One region of the Rhizobium anhuiense bv. trifolii genome, then DNA from elsewhere that is predicted to be linked to it. Evidence: predicted binding sites of a transcription regulator. Region 1 holds the regulator's gene; the other holds the start of a gene.
The links. The regulator PhoB, encoded in region 1, activates phosphate uptake and scavenging genes when phosphate is short. The targets are predictions, from matches to a motif close to TGTCATNNANCTGTCAT.
Positions count from the first base shown of each region.

Region 2: the regulator PhoB is predicted to act here: its motif matches at 3,320-3,336, upstream of NE851_RS03355 (acid phosphatase).

Region 1 is NZ_CP098803.1:830,964-836,695, reverse strand. Features, by position in the region: gene argF (ornithine carbamoyltransferase) at 1-203, opposite strand, end outside; gene NE851_RS12700 (aspartate aminotransferase family protein) at 244-1,443, opposite strand; gene NE851_RS12695 (GcrA family cell cycle regulator) at 1,867-2,400, shown strand; gene phoB (phosphate regulon transcriptional regulator PhoB) at 2,661-3,344, opposite strand; gene phoU (phosphate signaling complex protein PhoU) at 3,492-4,205, opposite strand; gene pstB (phosphate ABC transporter ATP-binding protein PstB) at 4,250-5,065, opposite strand; gene pstA (phosphate ABC transporter permease PstA) at 5,081-5,732, opposite strand, start outside.
Region 2 is NZ_CP098801.1:694,053-699,784, reverse strand. Features, by position in the region: gene NE851_RS03365 (3-oxoacid CoA-transferase subunit A) at 1-531, opposite strand, end outside; gene NE851_RS03360 (IclR family transcriptional regulator domain-containing protein) at 792-1,550, shown strand; gene NE851_RS03355 (acid phosphatase) at 1,647-3,191, opposite strand; gene NE851_RS03350 (cytochrome-c peroxidase) at 3,389-4,678, shown strand; gene NE851_RS03345 (ArsR/SmtB family transcription factor) at 4,781-5,707, shown strand.

The DNA of each region.
Region 1 (5,732 bases):
CCGAGCTGGCGCATGCCGACATCGAAGGAGACGCGGGTGCGCGTCGACGGCTTCTCGAAGATCATCGCCAGCATCTTGCCGGCGAGCGGCTTGTCGCCCGTGCCGGCCTTGAAGGCCTGCTTGCGGGCGAGCGCATCGTTCATGATGGTTCTGAGATCGGCTGACGTGACCGCCGAAAGATCGAGGAAATGTTTAGGAGCCATAGTCTTCTTACCTGTGCTGCGCCCGCAGGCGGCAATCCCTTCAAGCCGTCTTCTTGACCTTGGAGGCGCGAATGCTCTCGGCAGCGCGCTCGATGCGGGCAAGGCCCTCGCGGGCTTCCTCGGCGGTGACCACGAGGGGCGGAAGAAGACGGATGACATTGTCGCCGGCGGGCACGCCGAGCAGATGGGCGGCGCGGATCGCCTGCAGCAGTTCGGCTGAGGGAATGGCGGCCTTGACGCCGAGCAACAGCCCCTCACCTCTGATATCCTCGATCACATCGGGATAACGGTCCTTCAGCGAGGCGAGGCCCTGGCGGAAGACAAGCGCGACGTCGCGCACCTGCTGGAGGAAGCCATCGGCGAGAATGATGTCGAGCACGGCGCTGCCGACGGCCATGGCGAGCGGATTGCCGCCATAGGTCGAGCCGTGCGTGCCGGCCTTCATGCCGGAGGCAGCCTCTGCTGTGGCAAGGCAGGCGCCGAGCGGGAAACCGCCGCCGATTCCCTTGGCGACCGCCATGATGTCGGGGGTGACGCCCGACCATTCATGGGCGAAGAGCCTGCCGGTGCGCCCGACCCCGGTCTGGACCTCGTCGAGGATCAGCAGCAGGCCATTTTCGTCGCAGATCTGGCGAAGCGCCTTCATGAATTCGGGGGTGGCCGGACGCACGCCGCCCTCGCCCTGCACCGGCTCGATGAGAATTCCGGCGGTGGCATCGGTGATCGCGGCGCGCACCGCTTCGATGTCGCCGAAAGCCACCTGATCGAAACCCGGCGCCTTGGGGCCGAAGCCCTCAAGATATTTCTCCTGGCCGCCGGCGGCGATCGTCGCCAGCGTCCGGCCGTGAAAGGCGCCCTCGAAGGTGATGATATGGAAGCGCTCGGGATGACCCTTGGAATACTGATAACGGCGCGCCGTCTTGATCGCGCATTCGAGCGCCTCGGCGCCCGAATTGGTGAAGAACACCTTGTCGGCGAAGGTGGCGTCGGTCAGCCGTTTGGCCAGACGCTCCTGGCCGGGGATCTCATAGATGTTGGAGAGATGCCAGACCTTGTCGGCCTGCTCCTTCAGCGCGCCGACCACATGCGGATTGCTGTGGCCGACCGAAGTGACGGCGACGCCGGCGCCGAAATCGAGATATCGCTCGCCGCTTTCGGTGATCAGCCACACGCCCTCGCCTCGCTCGAACCGCAACGGGGCACGAGAATAGGTGTCATAAAGCGGCGCGGCTTCAGCCATAGCGCGATCTCCCATCGATGTTATCAAGCTCCGGACTCCGGCTAAGAAAACCAGGCCCGAAAAATCAAAAATGCCGCCTTGCGGCGGCGACTGGCACTATTTCCTTTTCGCGCTGCAATGTCAACAAAACTGCGCCCTTAGCGCATGCAGCAAGCTTGTACAGCAGCATTATCCGTCCTCAACAGGCATTATTGCAGAAATGCCACGCCGGGGCAGCAAGTTGGGGAAAACTTGAAATTCGATTCATCCGGATTCATGCGACTCTTGTCACGGAGTCAGCCTCACACTAGGTTAAAGTTCAATTACTAGACTGCATGCGGCGGAACTAGTCACCAAAATTGATCAAGCGTTTCTTGTTTCGGAGCCTTCCGGGACAACGGTGAGGGATTCTGCCATCACCAACGCAAAAGGTGGAGACAGGGCATGAACTGGACAGACGAGCGGGTCGAGAAACTCAAGAAGCTCTGGGCCGAAGGACTGAGCGCCAGCCAGATCGCGGCACAACTTGGTGGCGTCAGCAGAAACGCGGTCATCGGCAAGGTGCATCGGCTGAGCCTCCCCGGCCGTGCCAAGGCCGGCGGTACCGCCAATGCCGCCCGAACGCCGAAACGCAATACTTCTGCGCCGCGCGCGCCGAACTACGCCTCACGGGTCGCCACTCGCACCGTTACCCGCCAGCAGGGCGCGACGATGCTGAAGGAAGAGATCGAGATCGAAACGATCGAGGAAATGGAATACGTGCCGAGAGGCAACGTGGTCGTTCCGATTTCCCGACGCCTCGGCCTGACGGAACTGACCGAACGCACCTGCAAGTGGCCGGTCGGCGATCCGCTGAAGGACGACTTCCACTTCTGCGGCTGCGAATCCCCCGACAATTCGCCCTATTGCAGCTATCACCAGAAGCTTGCCTACCAGCCGGTCAACGAACGCCGCCGGGCAGCAGCGCGGGCCAGCTGAGCGGGTAACATCGCCGCACATGAGAAACGGGCCGACTGGCCCGTTTTTTTGTGGTTATTGGTTCGCGCGGATGGCTGCCCCTCATCCGCCTGCCGGCACCTTCTCCCCGCTTGCGGGGCGAAGGGGATATGCCGCGACCTCTCCGTTCCCCGCTAACCTGTCGCAGGGCACGTCCCCTCGCCCCGTTTTACGGGGAGAGGGTTAGGGTGAGGGGCAGACGCTAGCTCGAGCGACGTTGTCAGCAATCAGAATGGAGGCCCTCAGGCTTCCATCGAATAACCGGCGCCGCGGACGGTGCGGATGACGTCCTGCATGTTGGAGAAATTCAGCGCCTTGCGCAGGCGGCCGACATGGACGTCGACGGTGCGTTCGTCGACATAGATATCGTGGCCCCAGACACCGTCGAGAAGCTGCGAGCGGGAGAAGACCCGGCCCGGCGACGACATCAGGAATTCCAGCAGGCGGAATTCGGTGGGGCCGAGGCGGACTTCGCGGGTCTTGCGATGGACCCGGTGGGTTTCGCGGTCGAGTTCGATATCGCCGCATTTCAGCACCGTCGACAGCACCTCGGGACGGGCGCGGCGCAGCATCGCCTTGACGCGGGCAACGAGCTCGGGGGTCGAGAAGGGCTTGACGACATAATCGTCGGCCCCCGTCGAAAGCCCGCGGACGCGCTCGCTCTCTTCGCCGCGCGCCGTCAGCATGATGATCGGCAGGCGCTCGGTTTCCGGCCGCATGCGCAGGCGCCGGCAGAGTTCGATGCCGGAGACGCCAGGCAGCATCCAATCGAGGATGAGCAGATCGGGCGTGCGCTCCTGAAGCCGCATTTCGGCTTCGTCGCCACGAAGGATGGTATCGACCTCGAAGCCTTCCGCTTCGAGATTGTAGCGAAGAAGCACGCTCAGGGCTTCCTCGTCTTCAACAACTGCAACTCTCGGGATCATGCGTGTCGGTCTCCTCGCGCATGATCCTTGAACCGGGGATGGTTCAAGCAATGCACCCTGCGCAAATTCAGAATTGGCTGCGACCTCTTTGCGCGCCCCGGATGGGCGCGCACGCAAGCTTCTAGCCCGGCCGTCCGGCCCGGGCGGTTATTCGGTTACCGCGCCGACGGTGTTGGCGCTGTCGTCTTTCGGACGATCGCCTTCCGGCTGCGCACCTGTCGCCATGTAAAAGATCGTCTCGGCGATGTTGGTGGCGTGGTCGCCGATGCGCTCGATGTTCTTGGCGCAGAAGAGAAGATGCGTGCAGCTGGTGATGTTGCGCGGATCTTCCATCATGTAGGTCAGGAGCTCGCGAAACAGCGAGGTGTACATCGCGTCGATCTCGTTGTCGCGTTCGCGGATCGCGTTCGCCTTGTCGGCGGAGCGATTGGTGTAGACATCGAGCACTTCCTTGAGCTGGACGAGCGCCAGTTCGGAGAGATGCTCGAGGCCGCGGGCGAGCTTGCGGGGAACGCCGGTGCTTTGGACGGCGATGACGCGTTTGGCGGTGTTCTTGCCGAGGTCGCCGACGCGTTCGAGATCGGCGGCGATGCGGATCGAGCCCATGATTTCGCGCAGGTCCGCGGCCATCGGCTGACGGCGGGCGATGGTGACGATCGCCTTGTCGCCGATTTCGCGTTCGGCGTGATCGAGGATCACATCGTCGGAGATGACCTTCTGCGCCAGCGCGGTATCGCCGTTGACCAGCGCCCGCACGGCTTCGGCGACCATCTGCTCGGCCAGGCCGCCCATTTCGGAAATCCGCCTGGACAGGAACTTCAGATCATCATCATAGGCAGAATAAATATGTGTCGATGCCATGGGGCTTTATCCTCGAATAACGGAAAGGCTTGGTGACGCCAGGATCAGCCGAAGCGACCCATGATGTAATCCTGGGTGCGCGGATCGTCCGGATTGGTGAACATCTTGTCGGTGTCGTTCTCCTCGACGAGATTGCCGAGGTGGAACATGGCGGTGCGCTGCGAGACGCGCGCGGCCTGCTGCATGGAGTGGGTAACGATGACGATCGTGTAGTTCTCGCGCAGCTCGTGGATCAGTTCCTCGACCTTGGCGGTGGCGATCGGGTCGAGCGCCGAGCAGGGCTCGTCCATCAGGATGACCTCAGGGCTGACGGCGACGGCACGGGCAATGCAGAGGCGCTGCTGCTGACCGCCGGACAGGCCGGTGCCGGATTCATGCACGCGGTCCTTGACCTCGTTCCAGAGGCCGGCGCGCTGCAGGCTGGTCTCGACGATCTGGTCGAGATCGGCCTTCGACTTGGCCAGGCCATGGATGCGCGGGCCGTAGGAGACGTTTTCGTAGATCGTCTTCGGAAACGGGTTCGGCTTCTGGAAGACCATGCCGACGCGGGCGCGAAGTTCGACGACGTCGATATCCGGATCATAGATATCGTCGGTATCGAGCGTGATCTTGCCGGTGACGCGGCATCCGTCGATCGTGTCGTTCATGCGGTTGAGGCTCCGCAGGAAGGTCGACTTGCCGCAGCCGGACGGGCCGATCAGGGCGGTTACGGTGTTTTCGCGGATGTTCAGGTTCACATCGAAAAGCGCGCGCTTTTCGCCGTAGTAAACCGAGACATCCTTTCCGATCATCTTATACGGGACGTTGCTCATCTTGTGATCCAGCGCCTTTTCAACTGCAGCTTCCGTCAACATGTTCATGATGTTTAACTCCGTTTACCAGCGGCGCTCGAAGCGACGACGCAAGAGGATGGCGCCCATGTTCATGACGATCAGGAACAGGAGCAGAACGATGATGGCACCCGAAGTACGCTCGACGAAGGCACGTTCGGCCTCGTTGGCCCACATATAGACCTGTACGGGCAGAGCCGTCGAGGGATCGAGCGGCGTCGTCGGCGCGTTGGCGACGAAGGCGACCATGCCGATCAGGAGCAGCGGCGCGGTTTCGCCGAGCGCATGCGCCAGGCCGATGATCGTGCCGGTGAGGATGCCGGGCATGGCGAGCGGCAGAACGTGGTGGAACACCATCTGCATCTTGGAAGCCCCGAGGCCGAGGGCTGCGGCGCGGATCGACGGCGGCACGGCGCGAAGAGCGGCACGCGTGGCGATGATGATCGTCGGCAGGGTCATCAGCGTCAGCACCAGGCCGCCGACCAGCGACGCCGAGCGCGGCAGGCCGATGAAGTTGATGAAGACGGACAGACCGAGCAGACCGTAGACGATCGAGGGAACCGCGGCGAGGTTGTTGATGTTGACCTCGATCAGGTCCGTCAGCTTGTTCTTCGGCGCAAACTCCTCGAGATAGATCGAGGCGGCGACGCCGATCGGCAGCGACAGCACCAGCACGATCAGCATCAGGTAGAGCGAG
Region 2 (5,732 bases), on a different replicon from region 1:
ATTGAAGTTGCGGCCGGCCTTGTTGTAGGTGAGGTTGCCCTGGATATCGCCGATTTCAGCCTTCACGATCGCAAAGTCGGCCTTCAGCCAGCGCTCCTGCACATAGTGGCGGCCATCGAACTCGGCGATGACCTTGCCGTTGGCCAGTTCGGTGCCGTAAGCCGTCGGCGTATAGAAAGCAGGGATGCCCGCCCCGCCGGCGCGGATGCGCTCGGCAAGCGTTCCCTGCGGCACCAGCTCGAGCTCGATCTCGCCGGCTAGATATTTATCCGTGAAGGCGCGCGGATCCGACGACCGCGGAAAGGAACAGATCATTTTCCGGACCAAGCCGGCATCGATCATCGCGGCGATGCCGATGCGCCCGTTGCCGGCATTGTTGTTGATCACGGTCAGGTTCTTCGAGCCCTTGTCGATCAGGGCATGAATGAGCTCGATCGGCGCGCCCGAGCCACCGAAACCACCGATCATGACGGTCGCGCCGTCACCGATCTCAGAGACGGCTTCCGCCGTGCTCCCGACTGTCTTGTCCATGCGGGATCTCTCCTTGGCTATGCGATCGGGAACTGGTTCCCGTCCTTCGAGCGTCAGGGATAAAGCGCAGCGGGCCGGACGGCAAGAAGTTTGTGCGATATTTGACATTTGTTCGTATATCGCACAATAAGGAGTGGTCGGGCGCAGCCCGAGCAATCGATCCAGCGAATCGATTGCAGCGACGAATGCCCGAAGCGCAAGCGAAGGGCGAAGCACGATAGAACGCGGTCCGACAGGCAACCCCAAGACAGGAGCCCACCATGCGCGAAACGGATTTCGTCAGCGGTTTTGCCCGCGGCCTGAAAGTCATTGAAGCCTTCGGTGAGACGCGGCAGCGGCTTTCCATTGCCGAGGCGTCGAAACTGACGGCGCTCGATCGCGCCGCCGTGCGCCGCTCGCTGCTGACGCTCGCCGAACTCGGTTATGCCGATTACGACGGCAAGTTCTTCACCCTGACACCGAAGATCCTGCGGCTTGGCCATGCCTATCTCGCGGCGACGCCGCTGCCGGCGCTGCTGCAACCGCATCTCGATCTTCTCTCCGAAAAGGCCGGCCAGAGTGCCTCGGCCTCGGTGCTCGACGGCACCGAAATCGTCTATGTCGCCCGCGCCTCGCAGCGCCGCGTCATGTCGATCAATTTGACCCCCGGAAGCCGCCTGCCCGCCTACTGCGCCTCGATGGGCCGGGTGCTGCTTGCGGCCCTTTCCGAGAGCGAGGCGCGCGCCATCCTGGCCCGCAGCGAGCTGAAGAAGAACACTGTGAATACCAGAACCGATCCGGAGGAGCTCATCACAGAATTCCGCCGTGTGCGCGCCGAGGGCTACGCCATCATCGATCAGGAGCTGGAGATCGGTCTCTGCTCCATTGCCGTGCCCATCGACAACGACCGCGGCGAAACCGTCGCGGCGATCAATATCGGGGCGCCGGCCGCTCTCGTGCCGGCCGCGGAGATGAAGGAGCGGTATCTGCCGCTGCTGAAGGAAACGCAGACCGCATTGCGACCATTACTGCGGCGGTGACGGCAAGCAGTTCCAGCAAAAGTCCGCAGCGGTTTTGCGTCCGGAATACGTAAAGAAACAGATGGAGCGGCCCCGAACAGGGGCCGCTCGCAATCGTCAATGCGTCAGGTCGAGCGCGGCTGTGAGGTCGCCCATCGGCGGCCGATCATTGTTGCGCAGCGCCTTGTCGCGGGCGAGGATGCCGGGCAGCACCGGCAAATCATAGCGCGCGGTGATGAAGCGGATGATCGAGGTCGTGTCGTACTGGGTGTGATCGACCATGCCGCTCTTGGCGAAGGGCGAGATGATGAAGGCCGGAATGCGGTTGCCCGGGCCCCAGCGATCGGCCTTCGGCGGCGCGACGTGATCCCAGAAGCCGCCATTCTCGTCATAGGTGACGATGACGAGCATATGGCTCCATTGCGGGCTCTTCTCGAGGTGGGAGACGATATCGGCAAGATGCTGGTCGCCGCTCGACACGTCGGCATAACCGCCATGTTCGTTGAGGTTGCCCTGCGGTTTGTAGAAGGAGACCGCGGGCAGCTTGCCATCGTCGATATCCCTGAGGAAGGCTTCGCCGCCAAGACCGCCATCCCTCAGATGTTCGGCGCGCGCCGGCGTGCCTGGCGCGAAATTGGCGAAATAGTTGAACGGCTGGTGGTGGAACTGGAAGTTCGGCACCGGCGTGGCGTTCTTGCCGTCGAGGGCTGCCTGCCAGGCGCCGCTATACCATGCCCAGCTGACGCCCTTCAGCGACAGCAGGTCGCCGATGGTGATTTCATGCTGCGGAGGCAGCGTCGTTGCGGCGGTGGGATCGGCATAGGCCGGATCGCCGTCCTTGGCCGGCGGATTGGCGCTCGGCTGGTAGGGCGGCTGCATGGTGTTGACGGCGTAGAAGTCGGGGGTCAGCGTGCCGTCGGAGACGAATTTCGGGGCGCCCTCCAGCGCCGACTTCGGGCCGTTTTCCGCCACAACAAGCGACGTGCCGTCCGCATCGACCTTGGCAATGGTCGGCTTTGCCGGGTTCTTGTCGGCGTCGGGATAATAGGGCGTGCAGGCGCAGACCAGCGCGAAATGATTGAGGAAGGAACCGCCGAAGGCGCCCTGGAAGAAGTTGTCGGCAATGACGTATTTCTTGGCGACCTGCCACATCGGCAGGACGGAGCCGTCGTAGTGCCCCATGACGAGGCTGCCGGAATCGGCCCAGGCGACGAATTTGTCGTTCTTGCCGCCGTCGATCTGCATCTGCTCCTGGTAGAAGCGGTGCCAGAGATCGCGGGTGATGACCGAAGGCGACTGCGCAAAACCGTTGGGATCGTCGATCTCAAAGGTGGCGTTGGCAAGATGGGCCGACTGCGCCTCGGTGACGGCAGGCGTCACGCCTTTGGCGGTGAGGCCGCCCCAGGCGGGCGGCAGTTCGGATAGCGGCTGGCCGTCGCGGTCGAGCTGGCGGGCGTGATCGACGGTCGCGTTCGAGAGCCCGTCGACGCCGGGAAAGCTGCCGTAGAGATTATCGAAGCTGCGGTTTTCGGCATAGATGACGACGACATTGTCGATCTTGTCGTAACCGGCGGGCGTCGCATGGGCTGCCGTTGTGATCGCAAACGGCACGATGGCCGATCCGGCGAGACAGATGGAATGGAGGGTCTTCAGTCTTTTCACGTCAGTTCCTCATGGCTAGGGGGCGTTGGCTAGAGGGAGCGGAGAACGCTCGGGGGCGTCCAAACGCTATTCCGGCCGTCTATCAACTTTGTGACATCGGGGGTTGGCGTGATGCCGCAGGCGATAGCCGTCATCAATTTGTTGCAACCAGGTTCGATCATGGAGCAAACCAGTCTTAAGCTATTGGAATCCTTATCATGGCAATCAAGACCATCTGGCTTGTGCGGTCCGGCCTGGCGGTGAGCATGGGTGCTGTGGCGCTCTGTCTTGCCAGTCTTCCGCTGCGGCAAAGCAGCGCGGCGACCACGGCCGGCCTGCATCCCGGCCCGATGTCGCGCGCCGAGGCCTTTGCCCGAGCCGAAACGCTCACCGCGCTCGGCCGCAAGATATTCTCGGATGCCTCGCTGTCGGCCTCGGGGCTCCAGGCCTGCGCGTCCTGCCATGATCCGGCTCACGCCTTCGGTCCGGCATCGGCCACACCGGTCGAAATCGGCGGCCAGCATATGGACCGGCCGGGGCTGCGCGCCGTGCCGACGCTGCGCTACCTCCAGGCGGTACCCACCTTCACCGAGCATTATTACGATTCCGAGGACGAGGGCGACGAAAGCGTCGACAATGGCCCGACCGGCGGCCTGACCTGGGACGGCCGTGTCGACCACGGCGCCGATCAGGCGAAGATCCCGTTGCTTTCGCCCTTCGAGATGGGAAACAAGGATGCGGCCGAAGTGGTGGCAAAGCTGCAGAAGGCAGCCTATGCCGATGACATCGAGGCGGCATTCGGCGAGACGGTGTTCGACAATCCCGACGATGCCTTCGACGCCGCCGCCGAGGCGCTCGCCACCTTCGAACAGAGCGGCCCGGATTTTTATCCCTATTCCAGCCGCTACGACGCCTTTCTCGCCGGCAAGGCGACGCTGACAGCGCAGGAGCTACGGGGGCGGCAGCTGTTCGAGGATCCGGCCAAGGGCAACTGTTCGAGCTGTCATCTGAGCGAGCCTGCCAATGACGGCGAACCGCCGCAATTTTCCGATTTCGGCTTCCTCGGGCTCGCCGCTCCCCGCAATATGGCAATCCCGGCCAATAGCGATCCGAACTATCACGATCTCGGCCTCTGCGGCCCTCAGCGCACCGACTTTGCTGGACGCAGCGACTATTGCGGCCTGTTCCGCACCCCGACGCTGCGCAATGTCGCTCTGAAGAAGAGCTTCTTCCACAACGGCTATTTCCACTCGCTGCGCGACGTCGTCTCCTTCTATGCGACCCGCGACAGCGATCCCGGCCGGTGGTATCCGAAAAATTCAGATGGCACGGTCCGTAGATATGACGACCTGCCGCAAGCCTATTGGGACAATCTCAACCAGGACCCACCCTTCGGCCGGAAGTCCGGCGATGCGCCTGCCCTCACCGACCCCGAGATCGACGACATCGTCGCTTTCTTGGGAAGCCTGACGGATGCCGATCTGCTGCCCAAGTCGGCCGGGCATTAGGAATGACGTCTTTCTCAACAATAACAATCAAACCGTCGAAGCATCCCCACTTGATGTATCATGATTTCCGATATACATCATTTTATCGGAAATCATGGGGGAATGATGGAACGCTCGTTTTTGACGATTGCCGCCGGCGAAAATAACGATGCGATCCGCGCCCTTTCGGCGCCGGCGCGGATTGAGATTCTCAAGCTGCTCTGTGCCAAAGGGCCGATGAATATCAACGACATCGCACGCGCGCTTTCCCTCCCCCAATCCACCGTCGCAACCGGCATCCAGATTTTGGAGGACGCCCGGCTTGTCGATTCCCAGCTGGCGAAAGCCCGCAAGGGAAATCAGAAGATCTGCTCGGCGATCTACAGCGAAATTCTGATCAGCTTCGAGGAAAGTGCTGCCCAAAGGGCCAACAATATCATCGAAGTCGAGATGCCTGTGGGGTTGTACACCAGTTGCGACGTCCATGCGCCTTGCGGTCTTTGCTCGACCGAGAGCGTCATCGGTCCCCTCGATGTGCCCGACTATTTCCTCGATCCGCAGCGCATGCAGGCCGGGCTCGTCTGGTTCGGCCGGGGCTATGTGGAATATAAATTCCCCAACAACGCCAAGGTGTTGAACAAGGATATCCGCGCCATCGAGTTTTCGCTGGAGCTGTCGTCCGAGGTGCCCGGCACCAATCCGGACTGGCCCTCCGATATCACGCTCTGGGTCAACGGCATGGCGATCGGCACCTGGACATCGCCCGGCGATTACGGCGACAAGCGCGGCGCCTTCACGCCGGCATGGTGGAAGCTCGAGGGCTCGCAATATGGGATGATGAAGACCTGGCGCATCTCGACGCGCGGAACCTTCATCGACGGCATCGCCGCATCGAATGTCACGCTCAGCGATCTGGCGCTTGCCCAGCACTCCTCGATCCGGCTTAGGGTCGGCATCGCCGAGAATGCCGGCCATACCGGCGGCGTGAATATTTTCGGCCGCGGCTTCGGAAATCATGGACGCGATATCATCATGCGGCTGCATGTCTAAATTATAAATATCGGAAATCTTGATT